One region of the Paenibacillus sp. FSL K6-4396 genome, then DNA from elsewhere that is predicted to be linked to it. Evidence: predicted binding sites of a transcription regulator. Region 1 holds the regulator's gene; the other holds the start of a gene.

Region 1 (5,673 bases):
CTATGACTTCGAGTTTATATAAGATCTACTTGTGTACTTAGCGCTGAAACTTTTCTGTTTATTATGAAGATTTCTGCTTATTCATGAAGTTTGTCCGATCCAGTTGTTCTTCAGCTTCTCTAGTTCCCCTTCATTTTGGGGTATATTTTGACAGAGCTGTTTGGGTCGTTTCGTGATTTTTTAAACTGGCATTGAATTGGAATGAAGGCGACTCGACTTGGTGGGTCGTCTTTTTTCTTTTCTAGGGGCTTGATGGTTTGCGCCGGATGTTCAGGACAGCGAGATGCCAAATACGGTTGAGGCATTATGGAAGATCGAGCTTTTATATGGAAAGCATCCGTCCTATACGGAGAGTAGTATGCGGTAAAGTTAACAACGAAGCTGGAGGGGGAGCTTCGAAGTGTTCCTTGGTCATCGATTTGAGGGATAAGTTCGATGAGTTCCTTAGAGATTTTAATGTTTTTGGAAGATGGAGAAGGCAGAGATGCATCAAACCATTGATTATGTGAAGCTTTAAACTTCATATTCTGCAGAATTAGCTTAATGTAATTATTAAGAACCCCTTTTATATCTTTAAAGCCTCCTAATCCAATTGGTCACTCGAAGCCACCTCAGATACACTAAATGAAATGAGGAGAGCGTCCATGAAAATATGGAAACGGGGAGGTTACAGTTACTGGAAATAAATAAAAAAGGCCCATGGCTGGATTCATGTAGAATGAAGGTTCCTACACCACATTCACACAAGGAGAATCCAGCCATGAGCTACAGACATTTTAGCATAATTGAACGGAGCAAGCTAGAAATCCTACACCAGCAAGGCAAAAGCTGACGAGCAATCGCAAAGGAACTGGGCAGACATCCTTCGACCATTTGCCGTGAATTAGAGCGTGCAGCTTCATTTGGATCCTATCAGGCGGAGCATGGATGTTTCATTTGTATGTTGAAAGTTTCATATAGAAGAGGTATACTTTAATTAAATTTTGAACAATTTAATTTTAAATAATTAATTGGAGATGTTATTATGGATCAGGCAAAACAACTAGTGACAGAACAACGTACATTTTTTTATACAGGACAAACTAAAAATATCGAGTATCGGATTAATGCACTTCAACAGCTTAGAAAAGGAATTGAAAAGTATCAGCAACGGATTCAAGATGCACTTCGGGCTGATCTGAACAAATCTGAGGCGGAAGCTTACAGTTCCGAGATTCGAATAGTTCTGGGTGAACTGGATTTTGCATTAGAACATCTGCAGGAATGGGCTGCACCCAAACAAGTCCCAACCAATGCGGCTATGCCGGATGGGGTGAGCACCATTTACCCTGAACCATACGGAGTGGCGCTTATTATTGCACCTTGGAACTATCCTTTCCAACTGGCGTTTGGTCCACTGATTGGAGCAATTGCAGCCGGTAACTGTGCAGTTATCAAGCCTTCTGAATTAACACCAGCCGTATCTCGTTTGACGTATGATCTGATTCATGAGATCTTCCCTCAGGAGTATATAGCCGTTATGGAAGGGGAAGTCGAAGCCAGCACAGCATTGTTGAAAGAGAAGTTTGATTATATTTTCTTCACAGGCAGCACGGGTGTTGGTCGCATTGTGATGAAGGCAGCTGCAGAGCACCTGACTCCTGTAACTCTTGAATTAGGTGGTAAGAGTCCTGCTATTGTCCATAGTGACGCAGATCTGAAGCTGGTAGCTCAGCGTATTGTTCGTGGTAAGTTCCTGAATGCAGGCCAAACTTGCGTTGCTCCGGATTATTTGCTTGTACATGAACAAGTTCATGACGAATTGATCAATCTGATTGGCGCAGAGATCAAAGATAAATTTGGGGATGATGTGTTACAAAACGCTGATTTCCCGCATATTGTCAACGAACGTAACTTTAATCGGTTGTCGAAATTCCTCACAGATGGCAAAACGCTAATTGGTGGGCGTTCTGTACGTGAGCAGTTGCTCATTGAGCCGACTGTACTTGGAGATGTGAAATGGGAATCAGCTGTGATGCAAGAAGAGATCTTCGGTCCGATTCTTCCTGTGTTTACGTACAGTGACCTGAATCCTATGCTGGATGAGATTGTTCGCCGGCCAAAACCATTGGCGCTATATCTCTTCACACAGGATGAGCAACTGCAGGATCAGGTTCTGAATCAAGTATCCTTCGGTGGGGGATGTATTAATGACACACTTTCTCATATGACTTCACACTATCTCCCGTTTGGTGGTGTCGGAGAGAGTGGTATGGGCTCATATCACGGACAACAGAGCTTTGATGTGTTCTCGCATCACAAGAGTGTTCTGAAACGCAGTGAATAATTAGCCGCATAAATAACATAAACATGAAAAAAAGAGGTTGCCCTGTTCATCAGGGCAACCTCTTTCGTATTTCATTACATCTAGTTTTGTTACTCAAGTTAAATATTAATGAATATCTCGGAAAAGGCCAATGACTTTACCCAGAATACTAACATGTTTCAAACGTAAAGGTTCGAAGGTCGCATTCTCCGGTTGAAGGCGAATATGATCTTTCTCTTTATAGAACGTTTTCACTGTAGCTTCATCGTCTTCAGTCATTGCAACGACGATATCACCGTTATCAGCAGTTTGCTGTTGACGGACAATAACGTAATCTCCGTTAACGATTCCAGCTTCCACCATACTATCTCCGACTACCGAAAGCATAAACACTTTCTGTTCGCCTACATAATGTGTAGGGAGAGGGAAGTAGTCTTCAATGTTCTCGGTTGCAGTGATTGGAACCCCGGCTGTAACCTTACCAACAACAGGAATACGTGCAACGCTATGAGCAAATTGATGAGAATGCTCAGACTCTTCCTGGCTCAGAAGCTCAATGGCTCTTGGCTTGGTAGGGTCGCGTCGGATCAAACCTTTTTTCTCCAAACGATCCAAATGTCCATGTACTGTTGAGCTGGAAGCCAGTCCAACCGCTTCACCAATTTCCCGTACGGAAGGAGGATACCCCTTCAACCGGACTTCATTTCGTATAAACTCCAGAATAGCCTGCTGCCTGCTGGATATCTTCGACATACCGTATCAACCCCATTTTAGTAACGTTTGGGAAAATTATAACATAGAACCTCCGTTCGTACAAACATAAGTTCTAAATAAAATAGCATTAAATCAGTGTTTTTTAACTTATAGAACAGTAATTGTCCAAAAGTCAGAGCATAATACTGCAAATGCTTTGCAAAAGGAAGTGAAATAAGAAATTTCTCCTTCTAAAAAAGAAGCGAACAATTGTTCTGAAAATCTATTGAACAAAACAAGTGTTCGTGTTATATTGATTTCAACAGATAGGAACAAACGTTTGGAGGCGGGTATTTAATGAGATATTCTACTTATCAAAGCATTTATGAACCAATGAATTCGGAACTGGTGAAGTCTAACATAGGGAACTACAAGAAGGTTTTAGCGCGTTTCAAGATTTCTTCATGGATGTTAAAGGTAGCCATTACCTCTATGATTATATTTATTGGATGCAGCACCGTTTTAACTGTATTTGCTGGCAATGAGAATGATGTTCTGCCTGGAGGGAAGATTGCCGTTTCACAAGGGGAAACCTTATGGAGTATTTCTTTGGAACATAAACCGACGAATATGGATACACGTATTTATATAGAAGCAATTAAGAAAGTGAATCAACTTCATACGACTTCCATCCAAGTGGGTCAAGTACTAGCTCTACCGCAATTTGCAGAATAAAATGCACGTCAATGAGTGTTAGCGCGTGTCAGCTTGACAAGCAGCCTTTATAATGGCAAAGTTAATATGACTTTGTATTTTTGGAGGGGACAAGCTTGGATATAGATAGTCTGGTAGCACGCATTAACGAATTGGCTCGTAAGCAAAAGTCCACTGGATTGTCAGAGGAAGAACTTGCTGAACGTGCCGAGCTAAGAGAGATTTATTTGAGCAATATTCGCAGCAATTTCAGACAACAACTGGATACCATTGAGATTGTTGATGATGAGAATGACAAAGGCCACCAAGGCAAACTCAAACACTAACGAAACCTAATGATATCATTATGATATTTAGGTTTCTTCCTGTTATTTTGAGTGTGCAATTTATAGGGGGAAATGTTGGTTTGCAATTATGTAAGCCGATACAAAGACACATAAGGGGGATTCACATGTCGCGTTCGTTCGAGAGAACGGTTAAGAAAAATTCCAAGCAGTTAAATCAGCAACGCAAAAAAAGTGGTCAACCAATCACTGGTACACCAGGTGAAGAAGTCTTTAAGGGACGCAGCTTGTTGTTCCCAATATTTTTGATCGGTCTCGCCTTTTTGTATCTGTTTATGAGCACATTCCTTGTGCAAGCTCCAATGACAACTTGGGACTGGGTGACCATGCTGCTTTATGTATTTTTGGCAGTCATCTTCATGCTTCGCCGTCCATACATCAAGATTAGCAGTAATCGGATTATAACGACGAAGGGTAATCGTGAACGTTCAATCGGGGTTGAAGATATCGTCAAATTCAGAATTGAACCGGGTACAGTTGTTATCGAACATAACAGTCGCGGGAAAAGATGGGTGTTCACCAAGTTATTGAACCGTTACGATACAGATGCGATTGCAGAACGTTTGCTGAAATTTGCGAAAGCACACCAGATCACCGTGGAAACCGTCGAAAAGTAATTATTGCATAAAGGGGTAGATGATCGGAATGGCGTTAAAAGCGATTTTGTTCGACCTGGATGATACTTTATTATGGGATGAGCGTAGTGTTCGAGAAGCTTTTCATGAGACTTGTCTAATCGCAGCGCAAGAGACTGGGGTCAAACCAGAAGAACTTGAAGAAGCTGTTCGTAACGAGGCACGTGCACTGTATGAATCTTATGAGACCTTTCCTTTTACCAAAATGATTGGAATCAATCCGTTTGAAGGCCTTTGGGCCAACTTTACAGGTGGGGATCAAGCTGAGTTCCGTCAGTTGGAACAACTTGCTCCAGTTTACCGTAAAGAATCCTGGCGTCGTGGCTTGTTGAAGTTGGGTATAGATCGGGAAGATCTTGCTGAACAACTGGCCGCACAGTTTGGAGTAGAACGTAGATCCAGACCTCATGTGTACGAAGAAACGATGGATACTTTGCGTCAATTACAAGGGAAATACAAACTGTTGCTGTTAACGAACGGTTGTCCTGCTTTGCAACAAGAGAAGTTGGATGGTGTACCTGAATTGACTCCTTTCTTTGATGAGATTATTATCTCGGGTAACTTTGGAAAAGGAAAACCAGATCCGTCCATATTTGAGCATGCTTTGAGTAAACTGGGTGTTAAACCCGAAGAGAGCATGATGGTTGGGGACAAGTTGACGACGGATATTCGTGGTGCTCTATCAGCAGGCATCCAAGCCGTATGGATTAACCGTGAGCATAAGACCAACAATGAAACGTATGCGCCCGACCATGAAATCACGCATTTATCCGAATTAAATCAACTTATTGCTAAGTTCTGAGCAGATCAGCTATAACATCTTACCTCAGCACCCTGAAACATTGGAAGCTTCAATGAACGATGATATCGTTCTTGAAGTTACCAATGTTTTTTTATTTGATTTTATCGACTAAGTTACCTTGTTAAATGAGATTTTCATTTATTTTGCTAAAAGTTATTGAAATTAGGGGGGAGCTGGATT
Region 2 (5,673 bases), 930 kb from region 1:
ATAGGTAATTAATCTGGCATTAGCCAGTCCAATGGTGAGTACGGTGACTGCAGTACTGCTCTGTAACAGAGCCGTTGCACCTGCACTGAAGGCCATGCCTTTCCATGGAGCAGAGGTGGCCCGATTGAGCCAACTTTCCAACATGGGCCCAGCCATGCGCTGCAAGGCCGTTTCCATCAGCTTCATGCCACCAAAAAAGATAATAAGCCCATAAAGTAGGGGCAATATAACATCTCTAAACATAGAAACATCATTCCTTCCGTCCGGGTTCCTTAACTCATCCTATGAGTAAGAAAAGACAACCATGACAAGCCTGAAGGAAATCAGAGGGAACCGACCATTCCGTTCCTTCATTCAAAATTACGGAAATGCGTCTAAATTACCCGCCCCAATTCGAAAGATACGGTGATTCGTGCAAACGTAGCGAAGAAGACGAAATTGTTACCGAAGAAGCGAAGCGCTCGCCTTTATCCCCGGATTTTCCCTTTAAAGAAAGGGAATCAAAAAATCTGGGGATAACAGCGATCAGAGGAACAATTCGTCGCCGTAGCGTCTCCTTTGCACTAAACCTATCTTTTCAACTAACTATGAAAGAAGTGGATCTACCTTGCCATCAGTTACACTCGAACGCAGTCGCAAAAAGCGGCTTGAACATGCACATCCATGGATATTTAACAACGAAATTGCCTCTGTTGACGGAAACCCGGAACCGGGAGATCTGGTCAATGTATTGAATCATCAAGGTCGCTATCTGGCGACAGGATATTACAATCCCGCATCTCAAATCACTGTAAGGGTTGTAGCTTATCAACCTTTGGAGTCCGAACAAATGGATACGGCGTTTTTTGCAGCGCGTTTCCGCGATTGCTTGCGTCATCGGGAACGTTTTATCCAGGATGGAGAGGCTTACCGTCTCGTTTACGGCGAAGCTGATTTTCTGCCAGGATTAATCGTTGACCGATTCGGCAGCATTCTCGTTGTACAGTTGCTTACACTTGGCATGGATCGTTGCCGTGAAGCCATTGTACAGGCACTCATTGAAGTAATGCAGCCTGAAGGCATTTACGAGCGCAGTGATGTCTCGATTCGTGAACTGGAAGGTTTGGAGCAGACCAAAGGTCCGCTGTACGGAGAGTGCCCACGGCATGTCACGGTTACAGAGAATGGACTACTCATTAAAGTCGATATCGTGGAAGGACAGAAGACAGGTTACTTCTTCGATCAACGTGAGAATCGTGCAGCGATCGAACCGCTCATGAAGGGTTGGGGCTACAAGAGTGGAATCACACTTCAAACGACTGAGCAGGATGGCACAGAGCAGCTCTTGCCTGTGAATAAAAGCGGTAAGGTAGTTACATTCCCATATTGGGATGGTGCCACTGTACTGGAGTGTTTCTCACACACGGGCAGCTTTACGTTGAATGCTTGCAAGTATGGAGCTAAAAAAGTGACTTGTCTTGATATTTCGGAGCATGCCATTGAGAGTGCACGAACAAATGTGGAGTTGAATGGTTTCACCGACCGGGTCGAATTCGTAGTTGCTGATGCATTCCAGTACTTGCGTGAACAAGTGAAGGGGCTGGATGAACGTACTGCACGTGCGCGCGCTGGCGAACAAAAAGTAGATACTTCCAAAGCGCTTGCAGCTGGCGGTAAAACATTTGATGTAGTCATCCTCGATCCCCCGGCGTTTGCCAAGACGAAATCAGCAGTTAAAGGTGCATGCCGCGGGTATAAGGATATCAACCTGCAAGGTATGAAACTGGTTAATGAAGGCGGATATTTGGTAACAGCCAGCTGTTCGTATCACATGCGTCCTGACCTTTTCTTGGACACGATTGCCGAGGCAGCAGAAGATGCAGGAAAAGTACTGCGTCTAATCGACTGGAAGGCAGCTGGTAAGGATCACCCGCAAATTTTGGGTGTGGATGAAGGACATTACCTCAAATTTGCTATTTTCGAAGTGCGCAGCAAAAAGAATTAATCGTATGATTTCCGTTCAAATTTCACTGTATAGATTGGACTAAAGATTTACACGAGAACGTAGAGGACAGAAATAACCTGAAGAAGTGAAGCTAAAAGCTTTCTGAAGAGCTGCTTCGGAAGCATAATCTTCGCCTTTATTCTCGTTTTTTTTCACTTTTTAAAAATTGAATCAAGAAAATCTGGGAATAGCAGCGATCGGAGGGTTGTTCTGTCATCGGAGTGGCAAGTGTAAATTATCTTTAATTTAATCTATAGATCAAGTCAAAAGTCCACAGTGTGTGCTAGCTGCGGGCTTTTTGCTGTTTTGCTGTGTTAACGGAGATGATCTCCGGTTTTACCGGATAGTGGCAAACGTATGTTCCGAACCAAGTCAGATATGTTATACTGGGAATTAAAATCTTGTACGTGTGGTTTGGAGGATTAGACATGTCCGTTCGTTTTGTTATTGGCCGGGCAGGCAGCGGCAAAAGCTCGCTGATTACCCGGGAAATTACATCCCTGCTTCAACAAGAACCGCAAGGCACACCTTTGATTTTGCTCGTTCCCGAACAGAGTTCTTTTCGAACAGAGCAGGCATTGGTGTCTTCTGGAACAATTAAAGGTACGATGCGTGCAGAAGTGCTCGGCTTTCGCCGTTTAGCCTATCGTGTAATGCAGGAAGCAGGTGGTTCTGCTCGTATTCCGATCGGAGCCGAAGGCAAAAAGATGCTGCTCTACAAGGTCATCCAGCGCCGTAAGGAAGAATTAAAGCTGTTTGGTGCATCCGGCAGCCAGCTGGGTTTTATAGGCGAATTAAATGACTTATATAGTGAATTTAAACGTTATGAATTTGATCCATCATTGCTGGAAGAGGGGCTGTCTGGAGGGAATACCTCATCGACTTCGCCAATTCTGGAGGATAAGTTGCATGACTTGAATCTGATATATCGTGACTATGAACAGGAACTGACCAATTTATATATTGATGATGAAGACACGTTGACCGAGCTGACAGATCGTTTGTCGGAAAGTGCATTGCTGCAGGATGCCCAGATCTGGATTGATGGTTTTCAGGGATTCACGCCACAGGAGATGAGTGTGATTGGTCGGCTGATGTTGCAGTCCTCTTCCGTGACCATTGCACTGACATTGGATCGTCCTTATGATCACGGCGCACTGCCTGGAGAATTGGAACTGTTCTATCCCACGGCAAGTGCCTATGCGCGTCTGAAAGGGATGGCTGAAGAACTGGGTGTACCGAGCGATATAACCGTGCTAGATTCGGAGATTCCACCGAGATACAAGGATCGTCCGGGACTTGCTCATCTGGAGGCTGGTTTCGACCGCCGAATTCGTTGGAAAAGTGATGGCCTTGATTCCGGAATCCGACTGGTTGCAGCGGAGAACCGACGAGCTGAGATGGAGGGAGCACTGCGTGAGATGCGGCGTCTGGCGCAAAACGAAGGTGCGCGTTATCGGGATATGGCAGTACTTGTTCGTCAGTTGGATACCTACGCTGATATAGCTGAACCTCTATTCAGGGATTATGACGTACCCGTCTTTCTGGACCGCAGAAGAAATGAACTTCATCATCCATTATCCGAGTTTATCCGTTCGGCACTGGATATTGTTCGGCGCCATTGGCGTTACGAGGATGTATTTCGCTGTGTCAAAACGGATCTGCTGCTTCCGCGTGATGGTTCCATCACCCGTGAAGATATGGACCAGCTTGAGAATTATGTACTGGCTTGTGGTATTCATGGATATCGCTGGACTGACGGCAAACCGTGGAAGTATGTCCCAAGCCTTTCGCTTGAAGACAACGGTCAGGATGGACGTAGTCGAGGACGGGACCAAATGCTTTCTTTAATGGAGCGTTGTCGAGCGGTCATTACAGATTCCTTGGGTGTTTTTGAGAAACGAATGAAAAAGGCAAAGACAGCCAAAGCCCAGTGCGAGGCACTATACAGACTGCTGGAAGATGCTGAGATCCCATGGAAGCTGGAGAACATGTCTGCTGAAGCTAAGGCTCAAGGTGACCCCGAACGGTCGAGAGAACATCGGCAGATGTGGGGAGCTGTGCTGGATTTATTGGATCAGATGGTCGATATGATGGGGAATGAACGGCTGGATATCACGCTGTTTGCCGGGATGATCGAGACCGGATTGACGGAACTGAAGCTGGGTCTGGTACCACCGGCACTTGATCAGGTATTGGTCGGTTCCATGGACCGTACACGTCTTCAGGACATCAAATACGTATTTATCCTTGGTGCAGTTGATGGTGAATTACCCGCAATACCTCAGGATGATGGCGTATTAACGGAACTGGAGAGATCGTTACTGACGGAAAGAGGCGTGGCGCTTGGACCAGGTGCAACAAGGCAGATGCTGGATGAACGTTTTTTGATCTATACGGCACTTACAGCGGCAAGCAGCCAGTTGTGGCTGAGTTACCCTGTTGCTGATGATGAGGGGAAAGCACTGCTTCCTTCCGAGATTGTCCGCCATGTACGGAAGATGTTTGGTTTACAAGAACAGCCATTGCTCGCTCAACCACCGGTTGCGAACTCGGAAGAAGCACATTGGTCCTATGTCACCCATCCGGGTCAGAGTCTGTCTACGCTCATTGGACAATTGCGCAAATGGCGCCGCGGAGAAGACATCCCTGAAATGTGGTGGGCGGTCTACAATTGGCATGTATCTCGGGAGACAAGCAGACCTCAGCTGGAGCGGTTGATGGGATCGATCTTTTATCGTAATCGGGCATTGCCACTACGTACAGCTACCAGTCGCAGATTGTATGGCACAGAGGTGAGGACGAGTGTTTCGCGAATGGAGCGTTTCGTCGCTTGTCCGTTCTCCCATTTTGCTTCGCACGGGTTGCGTCTCAAAGAACGGCAATTGTACCGCCTTCAGGCTCCTGATATCGGACAGCTGTTTCATGCTGCACTAAGCCAGCTGGCTATGCGGTTACGTGAAGAAAATCGTAGTTGGGGCAGTTTGACTCCAGACCAATGCCGTCAGGAAGCCGAGCAAACGGTGGAGCAGATTGCACCACAGCTGCAAGGGGAGATTTTGCTAAGCACCAAGCGATACGGTTATATTTTCCGCAAATTGAAGGACATTGTTAGCCGGGCATCCGTTATTCTTGGGGAACAGTCCAGACGTGGAAGTTTTGAACCGATTGGGCTGGAGCTTGATTTTGGACCGGATAAAACGCTGCCCCCACTCCGTTTTGAACTGGAGAACGGATGTGTGATGGAGATCGTGGGTCGGATTGACCGTGTGGATGTGGCAGAAGGAGAGAATGGTCTGCTCTTGCGTGTCATTGACTATAAATCAAGCCAGACGGACCTCAAGTTACATGAAGTGTACTATGGTCTGTCATTGCAGATGCTCACCTATCTGGAGGTGCTGCTTAGTGCTGCCGAAGAATGGCTTGGGGAAACGGCGATGCCGGGAGGAACGTTGTATTTCCACGTGCATAACCCGCTGTTGCAATCCGCAAACGGCATGACATCGGAGCAGGCCGGGCAAGAACTGCTGAAACGGTTCAAAATGAAAGGTTTGCTGCTGGCAGACCGGGATGCAATCGCACAAATGGACAACACCCTGGATAAGGGGTATTCAGCCATTATTCCGGTTGCCCTTAAGGCAGATGGCAGCTTTTATAGTAGTGCTGCTGTAGCTACGCCAGAGCAATGG

The links. Region 1 encodes LexA, which represses DNA repair genes until DNA is damaged. Its sites were predicted from a motif close to CGAACATATGTTCG; they were not measured.
Region 2: a site for LexA is predicted at 2,335-2,348, ahead of addB (helicase-exonuclease AddAB subunit AddB). Genes of this name have one in related genera too.

What each region holds. Positions count from the first base shown of each region.
Region 1 covers NZ_JBBOCR010000001.1:4,113,715-4,119,387, reverse strand. Annotated here, with positions in the region: partial or broken gene MHB85_RS31205 (helix-turn-helix domain-containing protein) at 761-922, shown strand; gene MHB85_RS17820 (aldehyde dehydrogenase) at 1,025-2,326, shown strand; gene lexA (transcriptional repressor LexA) at 2,432-3,058, opposite strand; gene MHB85_RS17810 (LysM peptidoglycan-binding domain-containing protein) at 3,356-3,733, shown strand; gene MHB85_RS17805 (DUF896 domain-containing protein) at 3,829-4,038, shown strand; gene MHB85_RS17800 (hypothetical protein) at 4,164-4,673, shown strand; gene MHB85_RS17795 (HAD family hydrolase) at 4,702-5,493, shown strand.
Region 2 covers NZ_JBBOCR010000001.1:5,047,215-5,052,887, reverse strand. Annotated here, with positions in the region: gene MHB85_RS22250 (Na/Pi cotransporter family protein) at 1-243, opposite strand, end outside; gene MHB85_RS22245 (class I SAM-dependent rRNA methyltransferase) at 608-1,984, shown strand; gene addB (helicase-exonuclease AddAB subunit AddB) at 2,413-5,673, shown strand, end outside.